One region of the Priestia sp. MDV22-iso46 genome, then DNA from elsewhere that is predicted to be linked to it. Evidence: riboswitches for the same ligand, from Rfam matches in the RefSeq annotation. Region 1 holds a riboswitch; each other region holds the start of a gene.
What was found. Region 1 has a riboswitch for cobalamin ahead of AC4NPH_RS01775 ((2Fe-2S) ferredoxin domain-containing protein). Riboswitches for the same ligand answer to the same signal wherever they lie in the genome.
Positions count from the first base shown of each region.

Region 2: another riboswitch for cobalamin. It lies ahead of AC4NPH_RS05205 (ABC transporter substrate-binding protein); the one in region 1 lies ahead of AC4NPH_RS01775 ((2Fe-2S) ferredoxin domain-containing protein).
Region 3: another riboswitch for cobalamin. It lies ahead of AC4NPH_RS00150 (cobyric acid synthase); the one in region 1 lies ahead of AC4NPH_RS01775 ((2Fe-2S) ferredoxin domain-containing protein).

Region 1 covers NZ_JBZVWT010000001.1:334,037-343,870, forward strand. Annotated here, with positions in the region: gene AC4NPH_RS01740 (IDEAL domain-containing protein) at 20-217, shown strand; gene AC4NPH_RS01745 (hypothetical protein) at 404-1,561, shown strand; gene AC4NPH_RS01750 (UCP033725 family protein) at 1,576-1,962, shown strand; gene brnQ (branched-chain amino acid transport system II carrier protein) at 1,992-3,347, opposite strand; gene AC4NPH_RS01760 (cation:dicarboxylate symporter family transporter) at 3,734-5,005, shown strand; gene AC4NPH_RS01765 (M42 family metallopeptidase) at 5,113-6,150, shown strand; gene AC4NPH_RS01770 (hypothetical protein) at 6,498-6,656, shown strand; cobalamin riboswitch at 6,803-6,981, shown strand; cobalamin riboswitch at 7,100-7,279, shown strand; gene AC4NPH_RS01775 ((2Fe-2S) ferredoxin domain-containing protein) at 7,381-7,761, shown strand; gene cobJ (precorrin-3B C(17)-methyltransferase) at 7,775-9,397, shown strand; gene AC4NPH_RS01785 (sirohydrochlorin chelatase) at 9,416-9,834, shown strand, end outside.
Region 2 covers NZ_JBZVWT010000001.1:987,265-997,098, forward strand. Annotated here, with positions in the region: gene AC4NPH_RS05165 (cob(I)yrinic acid a,c-diamide adenosyltransferase) at 55-624, opposite strand; gene AC4NPH_RS05170 (bifunctional adenosylcobinamide kinase/adenosylcobinamide-phosphate guanylyltransferase) at 624-1,046, opposite strand; gene AC4NPH_RS05175 (histidine phosphatase family protein) at 998-1,612, opposite strand; gene cobS (adenosylcobinamide-GDP ribazoletransferase) at 1,570-2,343, opposite strand; gene AC4NPH_RS05185 (bifunctional adenosylcobinamide kinase/adenosylcobinamide-phosphate guanylyltransferase) at 2,340-2,900, opposite strand; gene cobD (threonine-phosphate decarboxylase CobD) at 2,897-3,976, opposite strand; gene cbiB (adenosylcobinamide-phosphate synthase CbiB) at 3,951-4,937, opposite strand; gene AC4NPH_RS05200 (adenosylcobinamide amidohydrolase) at 4,942-5,658, opposite strand; gene AC4NPH_RS05205 (ABC transporter substrate-binding protein) at 5,639-6,598, opposite strand; cobalamin riboswitch at 6,857-6,989, opposite strand; gene AC4NPH_RS05210 (thioredoxin family protein) at 7,080-7,394, opposite strand; gene AC4NPH_RS05215 (YpjP family protein) at 7,583-8,185, opposite strand; gene AC4NPH_RS05220 (class I SAM-dependent methyltransferase) at 8,570-9,346, opposite strand; gene AC4NPH_RS05225 (BrxA/BrxB family bacilliredoxin) at 9,481-9,834, opposite strand, start outside.
Region 3 covers NZ_JBZVWT010000001.1:19,654-29,487, forward strand. Annotated here, with positions in the region: gene AC4NPH_RS00110 (LacI family DNA-binding transcriptional regulator) at 1-42, shown strand, start outside; gene hxlA (3-hexulose-6-phosphate synthase) at 144-779, shown strand; gene hxlB (6-phospho-3-hexuloisomerase) at 779-1,327, shown strand; gene AC4NPH_RS00125 (DHH family phosphoesterase) at 1,670-2,641, shown strand; gene AC4NPH_RS00130 (SDR family oxidoreductase) at 2,663-3,412, shown strand; gene AC4NPH_RS00135 (nitroreductase family protein) at 3,683-4,330, shown strand; gene AC4NPH_RS00140 (APC family permease) at 4,753-6,324, shown strand; gene AC4NPH_RS00145 (YdcF family protein) at 6,383-6,946, opposite strand; cobalamin riboswitch at 7,094-7,273, shown strand; gene AC4NPH_RS00150 (cobyric acid synthase) at 7,366-8,892, shown strand; gene AC4NPH_RS00155 (FecCD family ABC transporter permease) at 9,098-9,834, shown strand, end outside.

The DNA.
Region 1 (9,834 bases):
GCCAAGGAGTTGATTTCTTATGAAAAAGAATTTACTTAATTCACCGCAAAAATCCAACGGAAAGGTGCTTGATGCATTATTCGCTGAGATGATTTTAGACAAGGCGATTGCAGAATTTCGTAAAGCACAGCTAAAAGAAGAAATCGACCGCACGCTATTGATGAAAAATAAAGAAGAGTTTTTAAAACTCTCATCAGAACTTAAACAAATTTCTTAATTACTTACTATACTTCACACACCATCTATTTTTAGGTGGTGTGTTTTATTTTTGAGACCTACTAAAAGGGATTAATTAGTAATAATTATGAATATATTCCTATTTAAAACTTTATTTACATTAATTGTATTGACTTCTTTTATGGATTTTTTTAACATAAACAAGAATTAAAGAGGAGGGGTTTGATTGGGACATCTATTATTAGTAGATAGCTTGATTGCAGGTATTGTTTGCATTGTGTTAGGAATTTTATTTAGAGCTCATAAAACAAGCAAATTTTTGTATGGCATAGGGATTGTGTTTGGTCTTATTTTTGTCATCGGGACGGTCACTCATTCTCCATCTAATACAGAAACTTCATCAGTTACAGCTGAGAAAGTAGAAGCAAATCAAAAAGACAGTAAAGACACGTCAGAACTTAAAGCTCTCGTTACTAACGGAATGACAGATAAGGAATTTCAAAAAGAAAAAGAGAAAGCCGCTTTTCAACAGTCAGACTTAATTGCGTTAGGTAACGGAGAAGTCGGATATGTAATCAAAGCTGAAGACGGTTACGTTGTAGCTGATACGAATGGCGAAACCATTTCAAGCGTTGAAACGTTTAAAACGGCTGATGAAGTAGAACAGTATGAATTAAATGAAGTTAAAAAAGTACATAAAGATGTAAGAGCAGTTGATGCTCATTATACGGCTTCAGATTTAGAAAGCTTAGAAGATTTTGATCAAAAAATTAATGAAGTGCTGAAGCGCGTTAATCTTACAAAAAAGGAGTTTAATGAACTAAAATTAAAGGATGTTAAAACATTAACTTCTCATGAAATAGAAGTAATGAAGGCTATACGTGACTCTGTTTCTCCCCTTACAAAAGATACGCTGCTGCAAAAAACGATCCCTGCTAAAGATATTGAAAAGTATGTAGATGGATCTTATACAGCAGTGGGAGGATATGTAGCTAAAGCTGAAGATGTTCATGATATTACTTCGTACAAAGATTTTGTTGAAAGCTTACGTTTAGATTACACCGATGGTTCAGGCAAAAGGCCGTTTCCTGAAGAAGGATCGACGTACGGTGTAATCAAATTTAAATCGCAAGCGATAAGCCACGTTGATATTCCCTACGGAACTGTGTTCGGAGGAAAAACAACAGACGGACCTCCATGTACGCTTAATGGGTTTACAGGATCTCGAAACGGGGAAACCGTTCCAGAGTTCAAATTTGATAACTATTATCCACCAGCAAACGGAGCGGAACTATACCAAGTGGTAAATGGGGAAGAAGTACTTTTAGCTACCTATGTGGCAGAAGAGAAACGATTTGTACCAGCGGTTGCTAACCCAATGTAAAGGACTGGTTTTTTGTGATTCGAAAAGGTTTGTATGCAGCATATAATGAACGAGATTATGAATGTTATGAAACGGAAAACGGGTGTGTAAAGCTAATTAGCTATGATGAAGGCGATGTAGCAAATGGATTCATTCCATACAATGACACGACTTTTACAAAAGAAGTTCCTCGTGATGCTGTTGAAGAAGTGTTTTTTGTAGCTCCGTATGCTACTTATCAAAATGAAACGTTTGGTGTGTCAGATGCTTCTAATCATCGAGTGCTTTTGACCACATCTGAAAAAGAAAAAGCTGATAAATATCATTTTCAACGTACGGATAAATATCTATACGAAAAACATGTGTTAAGAGAAGAAGTGAAGTTAATGGAGAAAAAACTCCTTATTCATAAGACGCCATAATAAAAAGAGGATGCACTCGCATCCTCTTTTTATTTAATCAATTTTCTTGAAGTGTTTCTGTTCGTATTATCATTTGTACGAAGGAAGGTAATGCCAAGACCGATTAATCCTCCTACAATAGCAGGAACTACCCAGCCGAGACCCACTCCATACATAGGTAGAATCGATGTAAACAGATCGTTTACTGCCGCAATTTTGAATCCAGCAGCATTTAAGCCATCAAATAAACTAACGATAAACGTGAACAGAAGGCTTACTTGGTAAACTTCAGAACGGCCTTTAAATAAAGGATGTAAGAATGTTAAAGCAATTAACACAATAGCTAACGGATAAATAGCTGTTAAGACCGGAACCGAAATAGCGATTAATTCCGTTAAACCAAAGTTCGCTACAACGGCGCTGAATGCTGATAAAATAACAGCAATTAATTTATAAGAAACCCTTGGAAATAGCTTATGGAAGAAAGATGAACAAGATGTTACAAGACCTACACTTGTCGTTAAACAAGCAACGGTAATCATTAGACCTAAAAGAATTCCACCGTAAGAGCCAAAGTAGTAATTTGATACTTCAGCCAAAACCGTACCTCCGTTATCAAGACGTCCAAGCTCTGATACGCTTGAAGCACCCATATAGGACAATGCACTATAAATAAGAGCTAAAATAACGGCAGCGATAGCCGTAGCTTTTGCACAAATTGTGATAATTTGTCGGTTAGTTTTTGCTCCTTTTTCTTTAATTGCATTAATAATAATAATTCCAAAAACGAATGATGCTAGTGTATCCATTGTTAAGTAGCCTTCTTGGAAGCCTTTAAAAAATGCGTGTGTTGTATAAGCTTCGCTTGGTGCTTCAAATTTTCCAATTGGGTTCACGACGGCTACAACTACCAATATTCCAATAAACGTTAATTTAATAGGTGTTAAAACTTTTCCTACTAAATCGACAATTTTCGCAGGGTTTAGCGAAAAAAAGCAGGTAATAGTAAAGAAAATTACCGTGAAAATGATAAGGGGAAGGTGCCCTGAATTTTCTGATAAAAAAGGCTTAACGCCGATTTCGAACGAAACGCTTCCCGTTCTCGGCATCGCAAAAAGTGGTCCGATTGCCAAGTATAAAATTGTAGTAAAGATAATACCGAAAGCTGGATGTACGCGACTAGCTAAAGACTGCAGATCCTCTTTTCCGGAAAAACCAAATGCGAGAACACCTAGAAGAGGTAGACCTACACCCGTTACTAAAAATCCAGCGTTTGCTGACCAAATATTGCTTCCAGCAGACTGACCTAACATTGCAGGGAAGATTAAATTACCTGCGCCGAAGAATAGGGCAAAAAGCATAAAGCCAATAACCACTATAAATGAAAAAGGAACTTTGTTTGACACATTAAAACCTCCAAAATTATAAATGCTTTTTATTATCGTGTTGAATAATTAAAATTTTCAGAATTTTATATTCGAATAATAAAAATAAACATGTATCGTATTATACTAACCTAAAATGCATATTTCAATATAAAATTTTATTTTTTTAATTTATTCGCTGAAATAGCAAAAATAGAAAAATACTTAGCAAAAAAATCTCAATATACAACAATTATTTGATATGATAAAACAGAACCGTGGCTTTTAAAAATTCGCATGTGCGGCCTTACATCCTTTTAGTAAAGAACTGTTTACACAAGGTGCTTTAAGGATGTATATTTATACACGGTTCGCGGAACCGCATATGCTCGATGGATGAAAGTCAACTGTGCGAAAGGAGCAAGAAAGTGAAAAGGTTAGGTCTAGCAACTCAGATTCTAATTGGACTGATTTTAGGCGTAGCTGTAGGTGCTATTTTTTATGGAAGCGATACAGCTATTTCTATTTTACAGCCGGTTGGAGACATATTTATTCATTTAATTAAGATGATTGTCGTACCGATCGTGATTTCAGCATTAATCGTAGCGGTCGCAGGAGTAGGCGATATCAAAAAATTAGGTAAGCTTGGCGGAAAAACAATTCTTTATTTTGAAGTTGTTACAACCATTGCTATTGTAGTGGGGATTATTGCCGCGAACTTATTCCACCCTGGTGCAGGGGTTGATATGGGACATATTGAAAAAAGCGATATTTCTCAATATGAGGCAACGGCAAAAACGTCTGAAAGTACAGGGATTGCTCAAGAGCTTCTTCATATTGTTCCGACAAACGTCTTTCAATCGGTAGCAGAAGGCGATCTTTTACCAATCATTTTATTTTCCGTACTGTTTGGTGTAGGCGTAGCTTCGATTGGAGAGAGAGGAAAACCTGTTTTAGCCTTTTTTGAAGGCGTCTTGGATGCAATGTTTTGGGTAACTAATTTGGTGATGAAATTTGCTCCAGTAGGTGTATTTGCACTTATTGGTGTTAATATTATAAAGTTTGGTGTCGGATCACTTATTCCATTAGGAAAATTAGTGTTCGCCGTTTACTTCACCATGATTTTCTTTGTGCTTGTGGTTCTTGGGATTATTGCTAAAATGGCTGGAACAAGCATGTTTACGCTGATAAAAGTGTTAAAAGACGAGCTGCTTCTTGCTTTTACAACGGCAAGTTCAGAAGCCGTTTTACCATCTCTTATCAAAAAGATGGAAGACTTCGGTTGTTCTAAATCGGTTACATCGTTTGTTATTCCAACGGGCTACACGTTTAACTTAGATGGTTCAACCATTTATCAGGCGCTGGCATCGCTGTTTATTGCTCAAATGTACGGCATCGACCTTTCCATTATGGATCAAATTCAGCTCCTTCTTGTGCTAATGTTAACCTCAAAAGGAATGGCTGGTGTACCAGGGGCATCGTTTGTAGTTGTACTTGCTACACTTGAATCTATGGGCTTCCCTCTTGAAGGCATGGCATTTATTGCAGGAATTGACCGCATTCTTGATATGATGCGTACCACAGTTAACGTAGTAGGAAATGCTTTAGCTGCTATTGTAATGTCCAAGTCTGAAGGCGAGTTTGATAAGCAAAAATCATTAAATTACACAAATGAATTAAAGAAATCAAACATAGCTTAAAACAAAAAAGCCGGGCAGCTGCCCGGCTTTTTTGTTTGGAGCTGCCTGTTATCTTTTTTGAAACATATGGTAAAATAAAAGAAATGAGAGACAAAGGAAGTGTCATAATGACGGAAACTGTTCAGTTAATTAAAAAGCTTGTTTCGATTCCCAGTCCTTCTGGAAATACAGAAAAGGTAATTTCATTTGTCGAAGACTATGTAAAAGAGCTAAATATTCAAACGTATCGCAATCGAAAAGGAGGCTTAGTCGCTACTATTCCCGGTAAAGATACAGATCACCACCGCATGCTGACGGCTCATGTCGATACATTAGGTGCTATGGTAAAAGAAATCAAACCGAGTGGACGTCTGAAAATCGACCTGATTGGAGGGTTTCGCTACAATTCTATTGAAGGAGAATATTGTGAAATTGAAACTTCATCAGGAGAAGTATTTACAGGAACCATCCTTATGCATCAAACATCTGTTCATGTGTATAAAGATGCAGGGAAAGCTGAGCGGAATCAAGAAAATATAGAAATTCGACTGGATGAAAAAGTACATAGCGCAGAAGATATTCGCAGCCTTGGAATTGAAGTCGGCGACTTTGTTTCGTTTGATCCTCGTGTAGAAATAACAAAAAGCGGTTTTATTAAATCTCGTCATCTCGATGATAAAGCAAGCGTAGCTTTATTGCTTCAGCTCATGAAAACAATTCAAGAAGAACAGATCGAACTGCCATACACTACGCACTTTCTCATTTCAAATAATGAAGAAATTGGATACGGAGGAAATTCCAACATTACGCCTCAAACAGTAGAATACTTAGCGGTTGATATGGGTGCTATGGGAGATGGACAATCTACTGATGAATACACCGTGTCTATTTGTGTAAAAGATTCAAGCGGCCCATATCATTACGGTTTGAGAAGGCATTTGGTGGAGCTAGCTAAGCAGCATGATATTCAGTACAAATTAGATATTTATCCGTTTTACGGATCAGATGCTTCTGCTGCTATTCGTGCCGGACACGATATCGTACACGGCTTAATTGGTCCAGGAATTGATTCTTCTCATGCGTTTGAGAGAACGCATCAAGATTCATTGAATCATACGTATAAGCTTCTTTATTACTATGTGCAGTCGAACATGGTTCTGCTTTAAGAAAGGAATATTTAATTAATGTATTTTTATGCAAAATAAAGAACAGGACGGGATCGTGATGTCTGTCCTTTCCTAAAAATGAAGCCGGCTGTCCGGCTTCTTTTTTTAATAAATACTATATATTTTTTTACTGGTGAAGCAACAGTGGGTTAAAAAAGCACCTTTTTTAAAGAGGTACAATACTGCTTAAACCTTTTGTACATTGTGTTCATTTACAGAAGTTAAAATGTTTTTAAATTTTTAAAAGTTTCTTGTGACAAGTTTTGTAGAATGGGTTTTCAAAAGGAAATGGTTTCGGCATAATGTGGATATAGCGATCACTACAATAATCGGAGGCGAATCTTTTCATGTGGGTACTGACGGTATATGCTGGAAAAGAAATGAAAATGTTTGAATTTGAAACTGAAAAACAGGCGAGAGAAGCTTTTGCTAAAACAAATGGCTGTAAAGTTCTTTCAGAAGTTGTGTATTATAATGATCCTCATTTAACATTAGTAGCTATATAATGAAAAAACAAGAGCTGATTTTATGCTCTTGTTTTTTTATAGATACTTGTATCTTCCGAAAAGAATAGAGTTGAAATAAAAAAAAATGTACGCTATGATATGGTAGTTACTTCTATTATTCTGATAGTTTAAAAGGTTCATATATATCAAACAGCAACAGTAAAGATGCCAAGAAGGCTTAATAGGGAAACTGGTGAAATGCCAGTACTGTCCCCGCAACTGTAAGTGTGGACGAACGAGTATAACCACTGTGAAAAAATCACGGGAAGGTTCTCAAGTAGAATGATACACAAGTCAGGAGACCTGTCTTTATTGTGAAGTTTCTATTTCTCCGGGGAGCGGGAAGGGAGACGTTGGCTTAAAGTGGCATTCGTGTACACTCTTACTCTGACGTTTTACCCGCTCGCATATTAGCGAAGCGGGTTTTTCTCGTAGCGTAAAACTACATATCGTGCAAAAAAGGTGCGCAATGTTCACATTGCGTTAAATGGGAAGTCTGGTGTGAAGCCAGCGCGGTACCCGCCACTGTGAAGACGAGCTGATTGCATATGCCACTGTATTCGGGAAGGCGCAATCAAGTGATGAATCGAAGTCAGGAAGCCAGCCTTTTTCTAATGCGAAGCTTACCCTACGGGATATAGGTGGAAGTGCAAAAACTTAGTTTGAATTTTCTGCGCCTCTATCATTGATAGAGGCGCTTCTTTTAGTAAAGGAGCGAATGAGTGTGACGACGTGGAACTTAAATGGAACAAAACATCACGTATTGATTTGTAATGGAAGCAGCTGTATGAGAAAAGGTGGAGAAGAAGCCACGCAAGCTATTCGAAATAAAGTGACGGAACTGGATTTGGATGAAACGGTTCATACAACGCGTACGCGCTGTAACGGACGATGCAAAGATGCTCCTGTAGCTATCGTCTATCCTTCAGGAGATTGGTACAAGCAGGTCACTGAAACCGTGGCTCACCGGATTGTCAAAGAGCATTTAGCAGGAGGCTGCAGTATAAAGGAATCGCTTATTTATGAATGTGATCAAAATGGTTTCGTTTCTCCGGAAAATAGTGACTCCATAGAAGGAATTGACAAAGTAAAAAGTAACGCATAAAGGAGGAGCTAGCATGAAAGGTAAACTGTTAGTTATTGGATTTGGGCCAGGAAGCTTTGAACATATTACACAGCGAGCAAGAGAAGCCATTCAAGAAAGTGATATGATCATCGGTTATAAAACCTATGTGGAACTAATTCAAGGACTGTTAACGAATCAGCAAATTATTAGTACGGGAATGACCGAAGAAGTAAGCCGTGCACAAGAAGCTGTAAAGCAAGCTGAAGCGGGCAAAACCGTAGCTGTCATTTCAAGCGGAGATGCAGGAGTATACGGAATGGCAGGCCTTGTGTATGAAGTGTTGATTGAAAAAGGCTGGAAAAAAGAAACGGGCGTAGAGATGGAAGTAATTCCTGGCATTTCGGCTATTAATTCATGCGCATCTCTCCTTGGAGCGCCCGTGATGCACGATGCTTGTACGATTAGTTTAAGTGACCACCTTACGCCTTGGGAGCTAATCGAAAAAAGAATTGAAGCAGCTGCACAAGCAGATTTCGTAGTGGCTTTTTACAACCCAAAAAGCGGAAGACGAACAAGACAAATTGTTGAAGCGCAAAGGATTCTATTAAAGTACCGTTCCCCTGATACGCCTGTTGGTCTTGTTAAAAGCGCTTATCGTGACCGTGAAGAAGTCGTAATGACCAACTTAAAAGACATGTTAAACCATGAAATAGGCATGCTGACTACCGTTGTTGTCGGAAATTCATCTACATTCTTTTACGACGATTTAATGATTACACCGCGAGGATATCAGCGGAAATATACCCTCAACCAAACGGAGCAGCCGCTAAGACCGCATCAGCGACTTCGAAAAGAAGCAGAACCATGGGCTCTCGATCAAGAAGAGACTGTAAAGCAAACAGCTTCAGCTATTGAAGCAGTTCAGAACACAAGAGAAGAAAAAGCAACTTCACGAGCTCTTGCAGAAGAAGCGCTTCAAGCAATTTTAGGTGAATCCACTTCTGCGGTCGTACACCAGCCAATCGAGTCTATCTTTGAAGTAGCAGTTAGTCCAGGACTTGCAAATAAGAAATTCACGCCTGTTCAAATGACAACACTAGCGGAAGTTGTTGGTGAAAAAGGTACGATGGAGTATACACCTGACCATCAAATTAAACTGCAAATTCCAACGGCCCAGCCGGATATAATCATTGAAAAGCTCCAAGCAGCTTCCTTTTTATTATCTCCGGTCGGAGACGTGTTCACAATCAAAGCGTGTGATTTTTGCGATGGAGAAAAAAGCGATGCTATTCCACATACGGAAGAATTACAAAAGCGCCTCGGGGGAATGGACATGCCAAAAGAGCTGAAGCTTGGTATCAATGGATGCGGTATGGCTTGTTACGGCGCTGTTCAAGAAGATATCGGCATTGTCTATAGAAAAGGTGCGTTTGATTTATTTTTAGGAGCTAAAACGGTTGGACGCAATGCGCATTCAGGTCAAATTGTGGCGGAAGGCATAGCACCCGATGAAATTGTTGAAATAGTGGAGAACATTATCCATGAATATAAAGAAAAAGGTCATCCTAATGAGCGATTTCATAAATTCTTTAAGCGTGTGAAGAACGTTTATGGATTCGACTATCAAGATATAACACCAAAAATAAAAGTAGAACCAGCTCCGTGTGGAGATTAAAAAATAGGAGGACATTATATGAAATCAGTTTTATTTGTCGGTCATGGAAGCAGAGATCCTGAAGGGAACGATCAAATTCGGGAATTTATTTCGACTATGAAGCATGATTGGGACGCATCTATTTTAGTAGAAACGTGTTTTCTAGAATTTGAACGCCCAAATGTAAGTCAAGGCATTGATACATGTGTGGCAAAAGGAGCACAAGATGTAGTTGTAATTCCAATTATGCTTTTGCCTGCTGGACACTCTAAAATACATATTCCAGCGGCTATAGATGAAGCAAAGGAAAAATATCCACACGTAAACTTCGTATACGGACGTCCTATTGGCGTTCATGAAGAAGCCCTTGAAATTTTAAAAACGAGATTACAAGAATCAGGAGAGAATTTAGAAACTCCAGCTGAAGACACGGCTGTTATTGTCTTAGGGCGAGGAGG
Region 2 (9,834 bases), 650 kb from region 1:
CGAAATAGCTCATTAAAAAAAACGATCGCTTTTAGCTCGACCGTTTTTTATACCTTATTTTTTAGGCTGTTTAAATACTTTGGCACTGCGAATATATTCTACATCTTGTACATTTTCTCGCGCGTTAGCGATTCGAGCCGCAGCAAAGAAATAATCGGATAAACGATTTAAATACTGAAGCACCGCCGCATTAATTTTATACTCACGCTGCACGCCAACAACAAGCCGTTCTGCGCGGCGTGTAATCGTCCGGCAAATATGAAGCGTTGTCGCTGCAGGTGTGCCTCCAGGTAAAATAAAACGCTCAATGGCCGGCGCTTCTGACATATAGACATCAATGCGTTTTTCAAGTACTGATATCATGTCGTTTGTTACTTTGTACGGATGATCATCTTTTGCAAATGCTAAATCACTTCCACAGTCAAAAAGCTCATGTTGAATCGTAATTAGCTCTTCTTTTACATCTTTTAATGTTGTTTCATCCAGCTGATAAATCGCTTGACCTACAAAGCCATTTAGCTCATCAATCGTACCGTATGCTTCCACTCGAATATCATCTTTATTTACTCGTCCTCCAATTAAGCTTGTCTGCCCTTTGTCCCCTGTTTTTGTGTAAATGTTCATTATATTTCCTCCTTCAATCGATTAGCAATTCCGTACCAAATGTGATCTACTTTCCGGGCATGTGCCGCTAAATGCTGATACGCATACCCGCATTCATCTCTCCACTGCCGTTCTGTTGGATCTAAAGGAACAATCCCTTTGCCGACTTCAGTTCCAATCACTATTAACTTTTCCCATACACCGCTGTCTCTCCACTTCTGTATTAACTTTTTAACAACAAGGTGCGGAGACTCCAGCTCGCTATGTATTAATTCCTTAACATAGTGCTCAAATCCTTCTAGCACTATGTAACTTTCTTCGAACTCAAGCGCTGGTAAAACAGGGTTTTCATACAAACAATGCCATTTTACCAACTCACTGGCATAATGCTGCTTCACCCATTTTCTTTTGCCGGTAAATGCACCGCCGAATACGAAATGCATGCTCTTCTCTCCTTTGCCTGTTTGTATGTACACGCTACTGAAAAACCTTCTCCATAAGAAAAAGAAACATCCCAAAGCGACGCTGTCTGTTTAAAGTGGGATGCAAGTAAACGCAGTGGTCCGCCGTGTGAAACAATAGCAATGTGACGCAATTGCTGACTGGCCGCCAAATCGACCGCTTCTTCCCACGCTGCCCAAATTCGGTTTGAAAAGCTTGAGAAGCTTTCACCATTCGGAGGCGTATGTTCTGTCCAGTGATCAATCCAATTTCTATACGCCCGTATGTTTTTTAAATCTTCATACGTCTTCTCTTCCCAATCTCCAAAATGCAGCTCACGCCAATTTTTACTTTTAACCACCTGAGATTTTGGAAAAACAACTGCACTTGTTTCTAGCGCTCTTTTTAAGTCACTGGAAATAACGAGCTGAGGTTCTAGAAAAAGCTCTTTCAATTCATTTTTCCCTTCTATACTTAAAGGCGGATCACTCCACCCTATATATTTTTTCTGTTGATTTTCAAGCGTCATGCCGTGACGAATACATGTGATAACCAAAGAATTATCCATAAAAGCGTTTCTCCTCCTTCAATGGTTGCCCCTATAACATCTCCTGTTACGCCACCAAACTGCGAACGATAAAATCGTATCCAGAGCCATAGAAAACCGGCAAAGAAAAGAATAATGAATTTATTGTCCATAAAAATAACGAAAATAGCAACTAAGAATAGGCTCATGATGATAAATCCGTAAATAGACCGTTTGGTGACTCCTTTTTGAAAATATGCAGCCAGACCCGTCTCTTTAGCGGGCTTATCTCTCAACAACAAAAAGGCTGCTCCAATTCTTGGAAGCGTAAAGACAATTAAGCATGCCCAAATTGATAAAGAAGAAAGAGACACTAATTCATAGATCGCACTAAAACGCAGCAGCAGCAGAACCATAAGAGAAAGAATAGCAAAAGACCCAACGTGCGGATCACTTAAAATCTGCAGTTTTTTTTCCTTTGACTGATGAGAAAAATACGCATCGCTTACGTCCATCCAGCCGTCTAAATGAAGGCCACCCGTTAAAACAAGCGGTAAAAGCAAAACTAAAATACTATCAACAATCGTAGTGATAGGTGAAGATTGAAGCAGCTGTAAAAAGCTATAAAACATCAAGCCTAGTAACATACCAATCCAAGGCAGCACAAAAAGTGAGCGTGCCGTTCTTTTTTCAGTCCATTGAACGGTTTTAGCCAGTGGTAAGATCGTAAAAAACTGGAGAGAAATTCGTAGTATAGCTATCCATTCTTTCATATATCTACACATTCCTTTCCTTTTTTAAAACGATAAATTCCCGCTTCTACACAAATAGCCACATCTGCTTTTTCTACAATATACTGATGTAATTTCCCTAACATCTTCATATAGCTATATGTGGGCTCTTCTAATACGCCCGCTTCAAACAGTTCATTAGATACTAGCACAACCGTCTGAGACTGCGCAAACAGCTTATCGAGCGTTTCTATCATATGAAGAAAAACCGCTTGTTTCCCTTCTTTTGTTTGCCACCTTCTTTCTGTTAAAAAAAGCTCATTGGCAAGCCAATTCGTGACACAATCCAAAAGTATAGCATCATCACTTTGAAGATTTGGCAAAATTTGTTGTAAATTTACAGACTGTTCGATCGTTACCCAAGGCGTGTTCGCTGCTTGGCGTTCTTTTTGATGAAGCTGGATGCGTTTTTGCATTTCCTTATCTGTTTGCCTGCTTGTGGCAATATAAACAGCGCGCTTTGTACAAAAAGTTTGAACCATATTCTCCGCTCCACGTGATTTTCCGCTTCGAACGCCTCCGCTAATAAAGATGATCATATTTCATCGAGTCCTTGTTTGATTACTTTAAGTAAATAGTCATTTTCTTCTTTCGTTTTCACGGCCAAACGGATATAGCGTCCATTTAAAAATGGAAAGTTTTCAGTATGACGAGCTACCACGCCATGGCTTGCTAAATAGACAAGCCATTCGCGCGTTTTAATAGAAGACGGAACGCTGCAAAGATAATAGTTTGTTTGAGAAGGAGAAACCAAAAGCCCCCATTCTTTTAGTTGACTCAAGATCCGTTCCCGTTCTTGTTTAATATAATGTACGGTTTTTTTCACAAAATCTTTTTCATCCACACATATCATTCCTACTTGCTGCGACAATCCATTTACACTCCAAGGAGGCTGCTTTTTAGACATCTTGCTAATGATTTTTTCATTTGCCAAAATATAGCCAAGACGAAGCCCGGCAATATTAAACATCTTTGTCATGGAACGCACCACAATGATATGCTCATAATCCAGAATAAGAGAATCAAATGAAGGCTGATGTTCGACAAAATCAATGAATGCCTCATCAATTATTAAGTATGTACCATGATGAGCAGCAGCTTTTACTACTTTCATCCATTCCTCATGACTATACATAACACCCGTTGGATTATTTGGATGGCAAATCCACAGTACTTTTATGTCCGGAAGAATACTCATAATCAACTCTATATCCCAGCTCCAGCCATTTTCTTCAGCTAAAGGAACGTATGTCACTTCACATCCATAAGCTTTACTTGCCTGTTCATATTCAACGAAGGTCGGCTGTACAATCCCTGCTTTCTCTCCTGAAAATAACGAAGCAATAAGGAAAAACGCTTCAGCGGCGCCATTTGTAGGCAGCACTTGAGCAGCTGAAACATGATGATGAGCTGCAAGTTTATTTTTCAGCTCTGTTACTTGAGGATCAGGATAACTAAACGCTGCATCCTTGAATTCGTTCCACTTTTCGTGAAGCACAAGGGGAGCCCCTAAAGGATTTGTATTCACGCTAAAGTCTTTTATATGCGATAAATTCTCGGCCCCTATTGCTTTTAAAAAGACATTAGGATTAGCTCCATGTGTAGGTAATAGCACTAATAACTCCTCCTAACAAAAGATATAATAACCACGTAGCATAGACCGTCCTTTTCATAATGAAAACAGCTTGTTCAATATGACCGGCTTGCAGGGGAATGAGTGGTTCACCCATTTTTGCACGATTAGATTCTATGCCTTTATATGTATTAAGCCCGCCGAGTTGAATACCTAAAAGAGCAGCCACTGCGCTTTCCCCGTATCCGCTATTTGGGCTTGGATGCTTCTTAGCATCACGCTTAATCAAACTCGTTACATGCCCAAGAGAATACTGACTTTTTACTACATTAACAGCCGTCATCACTACTGCAGTTAGCCGACTTGGAATATAGTTTAATACGTCATCGGTTTTTGCACTAAAGTAGCCGAACAGAAAGTAGCGGTCATTTTTGTACCCAACCATCGAATCACATGTGTTAATAGCTCGGTAAAAAAAGGCTAGGGCTCCTCCTCCTATAAATGCATAAAAAAGCGGAGCTGTAATACCATCACTTGTATTTTCAGCCACGGTCTCTACCGTCGCTCTGGCAATTTCTCCTTCTGACAAACGATCTGTATCTCGTCCCACAATCATACTTACTTCATATCTAGCTTTCTCCATATCTCCTAGCTGAAGCGGCTTTTGTACCTTATAAGCAGCTTCGCTTAAAGAACGAGTGGATATAGTAGTTGCAATCATTACGCCCTCTACTAAAACACCTGCTATAAAATCAACTCCGTACAAAGCATGGAGGAACAAAAAGGGAACAACTCCTGCTAGCACAGCCATACTTATCACAAGAAGCAATCCTTTGAATCGTTTTCCTGCACCTTTATTTAATCTGGAATCCATCCAATAAATCCACTTGCCAAACCAGCGAACGGGATGCGGCCAATTTTCGGGGTCGCCTATGATTCGGTCAATTAGTAAAGCAATCGTCATGGCCGTCATGTGTGCAATTATCGCTTGTGTAATACTCATTTTTTCACCTCTTTCCCTTAAGTCCCTGCTCTAAGCTTATTTTCACCAGCTTGGCTACCGCTTGACCTAAAGCGGTCATAGAGCCTGCATATTCATATAATGGTCCTTGCTGAGACGCTGCAACTGAGATGCTGTCCGTAGATGTTCCCGTAGCAATCGTCTTTGTAGCTGGATCTATGACCCCCAGCTGTGACAGCGTTTTTGTTTTAGCTTCTGTGGCCGCAATAAAAAGCTGTAAAAACGCAGCATCCGTAAGCGTACCTTCCACGAAAAAAAACATATTAATTGTACCGGGAGAGGAATAGAACGGGACAGCTTCGTCAGCTGTAATATCTACTGCGTTTCCTACTCCAGCCGTTATCACGGAAGCTACTCTTACTCCGTAGCCTTCATAACAGTAAACCGCTCTTTCTTTTAACCAAACGGCTGTCATCAACCCTACGATTTGCTCATGGCGTACATTTTCTTTCATCAAATATTGCTCATACTCCATAGAAGGAGTATCTGAATAATAGTCTTTGTGAACAAATCGATTGTAAAAGGTGTCCGTTTCCGTAATGCCTGTTCCTAAAACCCCTGAGCTGTATGTTTTATAAGAAGTCTCGGTTTTCATGATTAAAAGCTCAGGCCGTTCTTCAATTTTAAGATGTGAAAAGGGACCAATCCCCTTTTCAATTCGAACTGGAATATGGTCCCTCTTCTTATTTATTGTACACCTCAGGGTATACTGCTTTTGCTAAGTCCTCTAAGCCATCTACAATACGAGGTCCTAAGCGGTTGATTTTGTTTTGATCAACCTTCTCGATGTTACCCTCTTTTACAGCAGTCATGCTGCTCCAAGCGGGACGCTTCATAATCTCATTTTTGTCTGCATCATACGTTGCGATAATAACGTCAGGGTTTAACTTAACAACTTGCTCTTCAGAAAACTTAACCCAACCCTTTTCACTACCCGCTACGTTATCAGCACCGATCATAGTAAGCATTTCGTTCATGAACGTACCTTTTCCTGTTGTATAAATCTCAGGAGCTCCTGATACCTCTATCCATACTTTTTTACGATCTTCTTTTGAAATCGTTTTTGCTTTTTTCTCAATTGAAGCTACTTTTTCTTTCATGTCTTTAATTGTTTGATTAGCTTCTTTTGTTTTACCTGTTAATTTACCGATTTGCGTAATAGAATCATAAACCGTATCAAACGTTGTTGAATCTTTTACAACAAATACCGGAATACCCGCACTTTCAATTTGTTTAAATACTTCATCCGAAACGCCCATACTTGAAGCGTGTGCCAGCACTAAATCAGGATTTAAAGCAATAACTTTTTCTGCATTAACGTTCATATCTCCTACCTGCGCTTTTTTCTTTACGCTTTTAGGATAATCATCGTTGCTTGTAACACCGACTAATTCTTTTTCAAGGCCAAGGGCATATACAATCTCCGTATTACTTGGCATTAATGAAACAATTTTCTTAGGCTGTTTTTTCAACGTAATTTCTTTATCACGCGCGTCTTTTACCTTCACTGGAAATGCAGCTTGTGACGTTTGTGCCGTATCTTGCTTCGTTTTTTTATCACTGTTGCTTTGGCTGCCTGCACCGCATGCAGCAAGTACGATGACTAACAGTGCAATAATGGAATACGAAAGCCATTTTTTCATCTAAATACTCCCCCTATATATTGTTCATTGTGAATACGAAACCTCCACGTTAAAGAAAAAGCAAATGATCATGCAAAAAGCAGCGCTATCCCGTTTTTCCGCTTTGACTATGTATACTGCTCGCCGGCAGCTTCAAAATAAAAAAGCTTTACTTTCAATTGAAAGCAAAGCAGGTAACGTCAAGATAAGCAGGAAAAGAATCCGTTCACTATACTTGATATGTATGTTCATTACCCTGCTTCACCCTTCCTCGAAGGTTTCACAGCTAACAATAAGGCAGGTCTCCTGACTTACGCACAAAGCGCTTACAGTGGCGGGACCGCGCTGGTTTTTCACCAGACTTCCCTTTTCACTCAATCTTTAAATTGAGACCTTATTGCTTTACGATTATTCACTTGTCCTAGTATACCCCACTCATGGAAAAATGGAAATAGCCATTCTCACAAAAAAAGCTGCGAGAATGCTCTCGCAGCTTAAGGAATTAAAGAGTTGCTAAAAATTCACGGACCGCTTCAGGCGTTTTAGCATTTGCACTGTGCAAGTGTGCAATTTTTTCACCGTTTTTATATACAAGAAGAGAAGGAATACCCATTACATTGTTTTCAGCAGAAAGTTCTTCAAACTCATCCTTGTCAATTTTAAACCATGCTTTATCTGTATTTTCGTCAACGATTTCATCAATGAACATATCCAAACGTTTGCAATCAGGACACCACGTTGTCGTAAAAATCCCAACGCTTAGTGTTTCGTTCTTAATTTGTTCGCGAAATTGTTTTTCTTCCGTAAATTGTTTCATTGTGTTACCTCCAGCATCTATTCGTTCCTTCTCACTATTCTATGGTAAGAAGTCTGACTTCATTATAAACGATTTTTTTATCGTTGTGCTAATGTTTCAGCTTATTTAGACCATAACGGTTTTAGACGTAAAAAAATGCTAGCTTAAAAAAGCTAACATTTCGAAATCGTAGAATGTTGTGTCTATTATCAGCTAAACCATTTAGGCGGCATGTTTCGGTTCCAATAAATTTTCCCTAAATCATAATGCTTTTGAAAATTATCTGCAGCCGCATGATAGTGAAAATTAAACCAGTATCCATCTTTTGGAGGATTTTCACGCCGTACGTGAAACCGTATTAAGTCCTGACCGGTCTCCCGGTCATATACATGGAAAATCTTTTCACCGTAGCCAGCAGCAGGATGCTCGCTTATCTCGAGATTCTGAATTGACTGTTCACGTTCAGTGCCAATGTCGGTCAGCACTTCTTCAATTTTAGGTAACACTGCTTGACGAAATTCATCTTCAATGACAGGCCCAATTTTTGTTCCGAATTTTTCCACTGACTGTTTTTCAGCTGATTCCATTGCATACGTAACAAATGATGAAACGTCTTCGTATTTTGGTTCTTCATATGGCAAATGAATATCTTCTATAACAGCTGTGACAGGAGTTGTTTCTCTTACATACCCTGCTTTATGTTGCTTGTCCGCTTTTGCATCATCAACGTATAAATATTCTGGTGGAGTGACAAGCCCAAATGTAAATACTGTAATAAATACAACTAGCATTCTTTTTATCCATCTAGGCATTCGTATCTTTCCTTTCTCATCTTTTCCCATATGGTCTTTTCATATCGTAAAATTCATTGTTATAACTCACTAGGTATTGTATCATACTTATTAATTTTTTACCTATATTTGCTTATTCATTTATGCTGCCTACGGGCATTCGAAGACTTTTTAGTTAGCACCTTCCTTCTTCTGTTTGAGGTTGTCACACCGAGCGGAAACCTATACAAGATATTCCTTTTTTGCTGGATGCTTAAACACAAAAGTATTTTTATGTTCAAAAATATATCATACTTTTATGAACTTTAGATGAAATTCATAAAAAAAAACTTCCAAAACTTTTTAATTCCTAAAAGGTTTTGGAAGTCTTTTCAATGATCGGAATTCATTTTACTTTTTTGTTTATTATTGTATATCAATTGTCCCGTAATGAAATTTTGATGTTTTTCGTTTTTGTACGGTAAATCCATGTTCTTCAAAACGACTGCTTTTCCAATGATCTTTTAGCACGATCTTTTGTTTGGCTACTCTTTTTGCTTCTTGTATAGCCATTGGCGTCAGCGTAGTATACAGTGCTATTGCTTTAATACCGTTAATTCCATTCGATTCATCAATTTGCTCTTGAAACATAGGATCAAAGTAGACAACATCAAAAGAATTATCTTCACAACACGCCAAAAACGATTCAAAATTTTGATGAACCACGTTTATACGCTTCATTGCATCGTTCAACTCTTGTACGTCACTTTCCCAATTTAAAAGTCCTTGTTTGACTAAATAAGCTACATAGCGGTTGCCTTCTAGTCCGACAACTTTCCCGCTTTTCCCTACCGCTGCGCTCGCCATCATACTATCCGATGCAAGACCAAGTGTACAGTCAAGCACGCTCATTCCTTTTTCTAAACCAGCAGCTTCAATAAACGGATCACGTTCTCCGCGCAGCCATCTCTTCACTCTAAACATAGCGGAATTTGGATGAAAAAAAATAGGTTCCTCTTCGTTTTGAACGTGCAACTCTACTCTATTCTTACCGACAACCAGCACGTCTGCAGCTTGAAGATTCTGAAGATCGGCAACGGATTTCTTCTCTCTTACTACAAAAGGTATACTTAAATCAGCGGCTACTTGTTTGGCTTTTACAATCATCTGTTCATTTGTTCGACCAGCAGTCGTAACAATCACTTTCATAACTCCCCCTACACTGTTTGGCTATTTACATAAAGAAAAAGGATGCCGATAGACATCCTTTTTCTTATAAAGTATATGCGATTTTTCTCTAAAAATCTATATACTAGATGTGACAAAAGCAGGACATTTTATGAACAGTGCTGCTTAAAGCCATTTAAAATGTTTTCAAAAATAACTTCTAACGGCTGACCTTCAATTTCATGTCGAGGAATAAAATGAACGACTTCTTTTCCTTTTAAAAGCGCCATAGACGGTGATGAAGGCTCAATGTCCCCAAAATATTCACGCATTTTAGCTGTTGCTTCCTTATCTTGACCGGCAAAAACAGTTACCACTTGATCTGGTTTTTGCTCAGACTGTAAGTACGCTTGCGTTGCTGCAGGACGTGCTAAACCAGCAGCGCATCCACAAACTGAATTAACGACAACAAAAGTTGTTCCTTCTACGTTTTCCATAAAATCAACTACGGCTTCCTCTGTTGT
Region 3 (9,834 bases), 310 kb from region 1:
GAGTGTGAATTAATTATTCGAGAAACAACTTTGTCGCATTAAGCTAAAAAGAGCGCCTATGGCGTGCTCTTTTTAGCTCATCAAAATATTGGTTTTTTTTACGCTGTTACTAAACCGGTTTAGTAGAAAGTGAGGAAAAAAATATGAAGATACAAGTAGCATTAGATCGTGTCACAATTGAAGAAGCTATTATCCTTGCCAAGCTGGCAGAACCCTCTGTTGATTGGATTGAAGTAGGTACATCTCTTATAAAAGAGTATGGAATTGAAAGCATTTATAAAATCAAACAGGCATTTCCACACAAGACGATTGTAGCAGATATCAAAACAATTGATAACGCAGAGTATGAGTTTACAATGTGCTATCAAGCAGGTGCAGATATAGCAACAGTCATGGGCGTATCACCTTTACCTACGATAGATACTTGCGCAAATGTCAGCGAAAAATGGAATAAAAAAATGATGGTTGATTTATTAAACACATCAAGCAGCTCGCAAAAGCAAGTAGGTATTTATAGAAACGCTATTTTTTGCCATCATATCAGCAAAGACGAGCAAGAAAAAGAAGGAAAATCGCTGAGTCAAATAAATTTGCGGCAATATTTTCATTCAGATGCCCAAATAGCAGTAGCAGGAGGAATTAATCCAGCCTCAGCAGCATCGTTACTTCAAATGAAAGCGGACGTCGCGATTATTGGATCAGCGATTACAAAAAGTGCGGATGTGGCAAAGGCATCTGCTGAATTTCAAAACTTATTTATGAGCAGGGGGAACGTATAATGACAAAAACACAAACGATTTTAGACGAAATTACGGCCGTAATGAATCACATAAAAGAACCGCAAATAGAAGAAGTAGCGTTTTCACTTTACCAAGCGAAACGAATTTTTGTTATAGGCGAAGGCCGCTCTGGGTTAATGGGCAAATCATTTGCGATGAGACTGATGCATTTAGGTGCGACAGTATATGTTGTAGGGGAGACCATTACTCCTTCGATTGCAGCAGGTGACGTGTTGGTGGCCGTATCTGGTTCAGGAAAAACACAGCAAGTGGTGAGTGTAGCTAAAAAAGCCAAAGAAGTAGGATGTTCAGTTATCGGCATTTCAGCTAGTACAGAATCACCGTTAACTGCTCATACTGATGAGCTGCTGCACATTCCCGCTGCAACCAAATACCGAAGCGAAAATGAAGCCGCTTCTATTCAGCCTTTAGGCTCATTATTTGATCAATGTGCTCACGTTGTATTTGATGCCATTTGCTTAGAATACGGGAATTTGAATCACACGGATCATGAACAGGCGTTTAAGCAGCATAGCAATTTAGAATAAGAGGAAAGAGGCTAGAACAAAAGTAGGTTATTTAAAAGAAAATCCGAACGATGAATCGAGATTCTTGATAAAGAATCACATTCGTTCGGATTTTTTCATTGGTATAGGTGAGCGTAGGTTTCATGTGTGTAGTTGCTTCTAGCTGTTAATTGAATCGATGTAGTTATGTCTCATTCTCTTTTGATACAGGCAAGTCTAAGTCTGAGCGTTTACTTCAGTTTTGTTTATTGCGAATATATTCCTTCTCTTCAAAGTAAATGACAGCATTTTTATGCTGAAATTGCTATAATATACAAGCCGGTACATATACTAAGGCGACTGAAAATAAAGGAGTTTTGATTAATGACAAAAATAAAATTAATTTCACATAACGATTTAGACGGGGTAAGTCCAGCACTGTTGGGTCGGTTAGCGTTTAGCGATGACAACTTTGATTACAGCACGGTAAGCATTGGCCGCATCAATGACACAGTGACACATTTTATTGAAGAAGAAAACGATGGAGACACAGCTTTATACATAACGGATATTAGCGTAAATGAGGAAGTAGCGGAAAAATTAAATGAACTGGTAAAAAAAGGCCAGCAAATCACTCTTATTGACCATCATATCTCTGCTCTTCCACTAGCTGAGAAATACGATTGGGTTCATGTTATTGCGGAAGATGAAAACGGTAAAAAGACGGCAGCTACATCTCTTTTCTATGACTACTTAGTGCGCCGCAACATGCTCCAAAAAACGGCGTTGCTTGATGAGTACGTAGAACTTGTGCGCTTATTTGATACGTGGGACTGGTTCCATGAAAATAACTTGAAAGCAAAGCGCCTTAATCACCTATATTATCTAATCCCGCATGAAGAATTTAAAGAAACCATTCTAGAAACACTTCGTGAATCGTATCATACTGAAAATCAAGAATTTACGTTTACGGACAAACACGAAATTTTACTAGAAGCAGAAGAAAAAAAGATTGAAAAATACATTTATGACAAACAAAAACAAATCATAAAAGAAAGGGTTGAAATTGATAAAACAGCGTACAACGCAGGGATTGTATTTGCAGATACATATCAGTCTGAGCTAGGAAATGCACTGTGTCTAGAAAACGAAGATATCGACTTTTCCGTTATGGTGGACATGGGACGCCAAAAGATTGGCTTCCGTGCAGTAAAAGACGAAATCAACTTAGCAGAAATTGTTGGGCACCTTGGAGGAGGAGGTCACCCAAAAGCTTCTGGATGCAAGTTAACGGCTGAAACGTTTGCTCTTTTCGTCACGGATCACTTGTTTAAAGACGAAGAAAAAAGTGAATAAAGCGTATAAGGAGGAGATGATATGTCGTTTAAAGATTTAGTTGTTGTTGTTACCGGAGCTGCGAACGGAATAGGTAAAGATGTATCCCGCGCATACGCGAAACAAGGAGCAAAAGTGGTATTGGCAGATGTGGACGAAACCGAAGGAGAGGGTCACGCGGAAGCTATTCAAAGACAAGGCGGAGAAGCCATTTTTGTGAAAACAGACGTCCGAAAAGAAGGCGACATTTTAAATCTCGTTGAAAAAACGGTCAGTACGTATGGAACGATACATATTTTGATTAATAATGCAGGCGTTTCCCGCTGGAAATCACCGTATGAGCTAACCATTGATGAATGGGATGACATTATCAATACGAACCTGCGCAGCGTGTTTCTATGCTCTCGCGAAGCAGCTAAGGTGATGAGAAAAAACGAAAGCGGAGGCTCCATTGTAAACTTAGCTTCTACAAGAGCTACAATGTCTGAACCTCACACAGAAGCCTATGCGGCTACAAAAGGAGGAATCGTTGCTTTAACTCATGCACTTGCCATTTCACTTGGTGATGACAATATCACAGTAAATGCTATTTCTCCAGGATGGATTGAGACATCTGACTACGATGACCTTCGTGAAATCGATCATACGCAGCATCCGTCTAATCGGGTGGGAACGCCAGCCGATATTTCAAGAGCGTGTATGTACTTAACAAACGTTGAAAATGATTTTGTAACAGGAGCTAACCTCGTAGTAGACGGGGGAATGACGCGAAAGATGATTTATGAACATTAAGCATCTGTGAAAAAAGACTGCCGTATCTAGCGGTCTTTTTTCATATAATCAAGAAAGGAAAAAGATAATCATTTTTTTCTTGACAGACTAAAATAATCATTGTAAAGTAAGTTACATAAAGTAATTAAATTTCAATTAATATTTTTTTAGTTTAATATCTCGAATTAGAGATATAAGAATTCATTATACCTTGTTTATCTCCTTTTATCAGGGGGATGGGTATAAACATGCAATTCAAGTTAAAAAAACAAACAATTAGGAGTGTGGAAAATGGGTTTTTTAGATAAATTATTTGATAAATCAAGTGATCAACAACAGGTTGGAAAAGATTTTTATGAAGCAATTAAAAGCCGACGTTCTATTTATGCAATTGATAAAAATGTAAAAATATCAGAAGAAAAAATTGAAGAAATTATTAACTTTGCGGTGAAACATACCCCTTCATCATTTAATTCTCAAAGCGCACGCGTAGTTGTTTTATTTGGCGAACAGCATGATAAAGTATGGAATATTACGAGAGAAACGCTTCGTAAAATTGTTCCAGCTGAAAATTTTTCAGATACGGATCAAAAAATGAACTTATTCGGAAGCGGCTATGGAACAGTTCTTTTCTTTGAAGATCAAGAAGTAATTGAAGGATTGCAAAAGCAGTTCGCATCTTATAGCGAAAATTTCCCGGTTTGGTCTAACCAATCATCAGGTATGCTGCAGCATGTGATTTGGACAGCGCTTGAGCTGGAAGGCCTAGGAGCAACTTTACAGCATTACAATCCATTGATTGACGATGAAGTAAAAGCAGCTTGGAATATTCCAAGCTCATGGAAATTAATTGCTCAAATGCCATTTGGTAATCCTGTGGCGCCAGCGGGCGAAAAAGAATTTCAACCGCTAAGTGAACGTGTAAAAGTATTTAAATAAGAAAAAAGAGGTACGGACAAAATTATTTTAGTTGAAGCAAAATCCGAACGATGAATCGTTCGGATTTTTTCATTGGTATGGCAAGCGTAGGTATTGCGTATGTAGCTGCTTCTAGCGGTTGATTTCGTTATGTCTCAGACCCTTTTTTTAGTGAATAGTTTGAATATTCTTTTATGTTTAACCTAAGAAAAATGCGGTTAAATAGGAGGAGTAGTCCTCAAATCTTCTGTGGAATTTATGCGCTATACATAAGCAATTCAACGATGTTTTACAAAAAAATAAAGTTTTTAACTTGGTTTTTTAGAGAATATTTGTTAACATATCCACTTGTGAGGTCTTAGTAAGAGGAGGATGATGTAAAGAATCCCATATCGGACGCAAGGGCGTAGATATGTGGAGTGGGAATTTTAAAGGAGGATTTTATGTCTGATCAAGGAAATCAAGGAAAATTTAAAAAATCAATATCGTTACTTGACCTAACGTTAATTGGGATGGGAGCTATTTTTGGTTCCGCCTGGTTATTTGCGGTTAGTAACGTAGCGTCAAAGGCTGGTCCAGCCGGAAGTTTTTCGTGGCTGATTGGCGGAGTCATTATTTTACTTATCGGTTTAGTGTATGCTGAACTTGGAGCAGCGCTGCCGCGTACCGGTGGAATTATCCGTTATCCGGTTTACTCGCATGGTCATTTAGTGGGTTACTTAATTTCATTCATTACCATTATTGCTTACACAAGTTTGATTGCCATCGAGGTAACGGCTGTACGTCAGTATGTTGCGTTTTGGCTTCCTGGTCTAACTAAACATGGTTCTGAATCGCCTACTACAATCGGCTGGTTATTTCAGTTCGCGTTATTAACGCTATTTTTTATCATTAACTACGTAAGTGTAAAAGCATTTGCTAAGTCAAATGTCATTATATCTGTGTTCAAATATGCGGTTCCTCTTACAATTATCGTCGTGTTAGCTTATCACTTTAAATCAGCTAACTTTACAACTGGCGATTTTGCTCCGTTTGGTTTTAATGGTATTCAAGCAGCCATTTCAACAGGTGGCGTTATGTTTGCTTACCTAGGACTTCACCCTATTGTTTCTGTAGCCAGTGAAGTTAAAAACCCGCAGCGTAATATTCCAATCGCGCTCATTATCTGTATTGTACTTTCAGCGATTATTTACACAGCACTGCAAGTATTGTTCATTGGTAACATCCCGGCTGATATGCTATCAGGAGGATGGGGAACAATTCAAGAGCAATTCTCTTTACCATTTAAAGATATTGCACTTATTTTAGGCCTTGGCTGGTTAGTAACGCTTGTTATTTTTGATGCTATTTTATCACCAGGCGGTAACGGGAACATCTTCATGAATACAACTTCTCGTTTAGTGTATGCTTGGTCTCGTAATGGAACATTATTTAAACGTTTCTCAAAAGTAGATAAGAAAACAGGAATTCCACGTGCGTCACTATGGCTATCATTTGGAATGTCCGTATTCTGGACACTGCCATTTCCTTCTTGGGAAGCGCTAGTAAACGTATGTTCAGTGGCACTTATTCTGTCTTATGCGATTGCGCCAATTTCAGCTGCTGCATTCAGAGTAAATGCAAAAGACCTTAAGAAGCCTTTTAAATTAAAAGGCATGAGCGTTATTGCTCCTGTTTCATTTATTTTCTGTTCATACATCGTATATTGGTCAGGATGGACGACAATTTCTTGGCTGCTAGGATCACAGCTTCTAATGGTTGTTATCTACGTAGCGTTTAAGAAATATGTACCAACTGACGTCGTAAAATTTGCACAGCAGCTTAAATCTGCTTGGTGGCTAGTTGCTTATTATATTATTATGCTTGTTATCTCTTATCTAGGTTCATTTGGTGGAGGACAAGGTGTGCTAAGCAACCCGCTTGACTTAATTTTAATTGCTCTTGTTTCACTTGGTATTTTCTACTGGGCGAAATACACAGGTTTACCAAAAGCAGTTATCGATACAGATGATTAATAAAAAACACGGCATGAATTCATGCCGTGTTTTTCGTTTGTATAGGCGTGTACTCTATTTATTTATCAAACAGCCATGTTTTTAATATAGCAGCATACTCACGAAAGTAGGCTTGAAGTTTAATTGAATTTGGTGTCTTTGCGCCTAAAGGATAAACATCAAAACCTTGGCGCTTGGCAATAATAGAAGCGCGAAACAAATGAAAATCATTGCTAACAAGCACGACTTTTTTGTGTTGAATATCAACTTTCTGTTTAGTAAAAGTAAAATTCTCAAAAGTAGAAGTTGACTGATCTTCTTTTATAATTCGCTTCTTTTTAATTCCTTCTTTCCGCAGAAAACGATAGGCTGCCTCTGCTTCAGAAATTTCTTCATCGGATCCTTTTCCGCCCGTTACGATAACTTTTGTTTGTTGATGTGCTTGTAAATAAGATAAGGCCGTCTTTACTCGTTCTTTTAAACTAGGAGACATTTGATCACCATCTACTTTAGAACCTAAAACGAGGACATAATCTGCGTTATGTGGAACAGACTTGTGAGCAGTTTGATACATACAAAAAGATATAATTACTATATAAAGAACAAGCGAACCAATAAAGGTATAAATCATTTTTTTCTTCAACTGTGAGCACCTTCCTAGCTATTTCATAAGATGTTTGGAAAATAATTGTTATTATAGCATACGAGACCCAAATAAGTATAAGCACAGTAATATATAATAATAGAAGAAAATCGTTATTGTGAATGGTTATAAAATTCGTTACAATAAAGAATAAATGATTTTAAAAGTGCCTCTAAGGAGGATAATAGGGAAATCGGTGTAAATCCGGTGCAGCCCCCGCTACTGTAAATGTGGATGAACCTGCAAAGACCCACTAGTCAAACTAGGAAGGGTGCAGAAGTAAAATGAAGCATAAGCCAGGAGACCTGCTTTTAAAAACCCCTTATTTTTCGGTGGGAGAAATAAGTCAAGACAATGTGTTAATGAGCGCATGACCAAACCTTGACTTTTACAGTTAAGGTTTTTTTATGTGGTAGGGAGTGGAAAAAGTGAAAAAAGGAAAACCGCTTATGATTCAAGGAACGCACTCAGACGCTGGAAAAAGCATGATTGCTACAGCATTTTGCCGTATTTTTAAAGAAGACGGCTATCAAACTGCACCGTTTAAATCGCAAAATATGGCGCTTAATTCATACATTACAATGGATGGAAAAGAAATTGGCAGAGCGCAAGGAATTCAAGCAGAAGCAGCTGGAGTAGAAGCAACAACCAATATGAACCCTATTTTAATTAAACCAACTCGTGATCATGAATCTCAAATTGTCGTTCACGGAAAACCGCTACGTAATATGTTTGCTTTTCAGTATCGGCAAGAATTTTTTAATGAAGGTTTAAACGTTATCACGGAAGCTTATAAAGAGCTTGCCAGTCATTATGATCGAATTGTGATTGAAGGCGCTGGAAGTCCTGCTGAAGTCAATTTGAACGATCGGGAACTCGTAAATATGCGCGTTGCAAAAATAGCCCAAGCGCCTGTTGTGTTAGTAGGAGATATTGATAAAGGAGGAGTTTTTGCGAGCCTAGTGGGTACTCTTCAATTGCTTCCAGATGAACACAAGTCTAGAGTTATCGGGGTGTTAATTAATAAATTCCGAGGAGATTTAGAACTTTTAAAACCAGGTTTGAAGTGGTTTGAAGAATACACGGGTGTTCCGGTTCTAGGAGTTATTCCTTATATGAACAACGTGGAAATTGACGCGGAAGATTCGTTATCACTTAGAAATTACTCAACGCTTGTGAATCCGTTAAAAGAAATTGATATTGCGGTTATCTCGTACCCGCGCATCTCAAATTTTACAGACATCGATCCTTTAAGCTTAGAAGAAGACTGTCACGTGAGGCTTGTAACCAAGCCGTCGCAATTAGGTACGCCTGATTTAATTGTTTTACCAGGAAGCAAAAATACGATTGAAGATGCTCAGTTTTTACAAGAAAGCGGCCTGGCTCTAGCCATTAATCAAGTTTTGAACACAACGAACGTTCACGTCATTGGCATCTGCGGAGGATATCAAATGCTAGGGGAGACAATTACAGACCCTGATGCAGTAGAATCTCGGATTGAATCCATTAAAGGGCTGGGCTTGCTTCCGGTGGAAACCGTTATGACAACCAGCAAAAAAACAGAAAGAGTTTCTGGGTATGTCCAGCTAGAAAGTGAAAGAGTTTCGATTGAAGGCTACGAAATTCATATGGGAAAGACGATTTCTAAGAGCACCACGGAAGCTTTTGCAGTGGTAGAGCATGAAAAAGAAGGAACGGTTAAAGACAACGTCATTGGCACGTATGTTCATGATGTGTTTCATAACGATGCTTTGCGCAGAGCTTTGCTTAATCAAATTCGTAAACATAAAAAATTGCCGCCTATTACGGACACATTCAACAGTCGCCTGCAAAAAGAGGAGTCTTTTTCAAAAGCAGCAGCATATGTGAGAGAAGCCGTAGATATGGAAAAGCTGTATCATTTAATAGACAACTATAAAAGCCCGGAGCAAACACAAAAAGTATAGCTTGTAGGGGCTTTCGCTTGTTTTTTTACCGAGAACTTTAGTACGCTATTCTACGTTGCCTAGTTCAACAGTCTAGCACTCGTAACAAATAAAAGATGATTGTTTCCAACTTAATGCATGGTGGAAGCATGGTTTATGGACAGGAAAATGAATGGTTAATGTAATGTAAAACATCACGCCTCGTTTCCTAGAGGAGCTGAACGTATTGATTTTTAAACGTATTTTTTTTAACAAAGCATCTATTTTATACATAGTCAGTTTATTTATTGTATGTACTTCGGTAATTATGGGCGTATTTATTGGTACAGTTTCGTTAACCGTAGGAGATACAATCAAAATTATTATTGGCCACCTTACCGGGCTATCCTTATATCACGGTCCGGAAAACATGGATTTAATCATTTGGCAAATTCGTTTTCCAAGAGTACTGGTGGCATTTTTAGTAGGAGCTTCGCTTTCAATAGCAGGAGCTGCCTTTCAAGGGCTATTAAGAAACTCTCTTGCCGATCCTTATACGATCGGGGTTTCCTCAGGTGCAACCCTTGGCTCTGTCATGGCAATTTATTTTCATTGGAGTATTTTTGGTTTGTCTATCTTCACGCTGCCTGTAGTCGGCATTGTATCTGGTTTTATTACTCTTCTTTTAGTTTTTGGTATTACGAAACTCGCAAGCGGCAATTTGGCCAATGAAACCATCATCTTAGCGGGGATTATTTTATCATCCTTTATGAGCGCGCTTATTTCATTAATTGTGGCTCTTTCTCCCGAAGAAGATGTAAGGCAGGTTTTATACTGGCTAATGGGAAGCGTATCAATGAGAGGATGGTCTCATATTCAAATTTTAGGGCCGTTCTTTTTGATCGGTACAATTATGCTGTTGTTACATGTAAAAGAGCTGAACGGCTTAGCATTTGGCGATCAATCTGCTCAGTTTATGGGAAT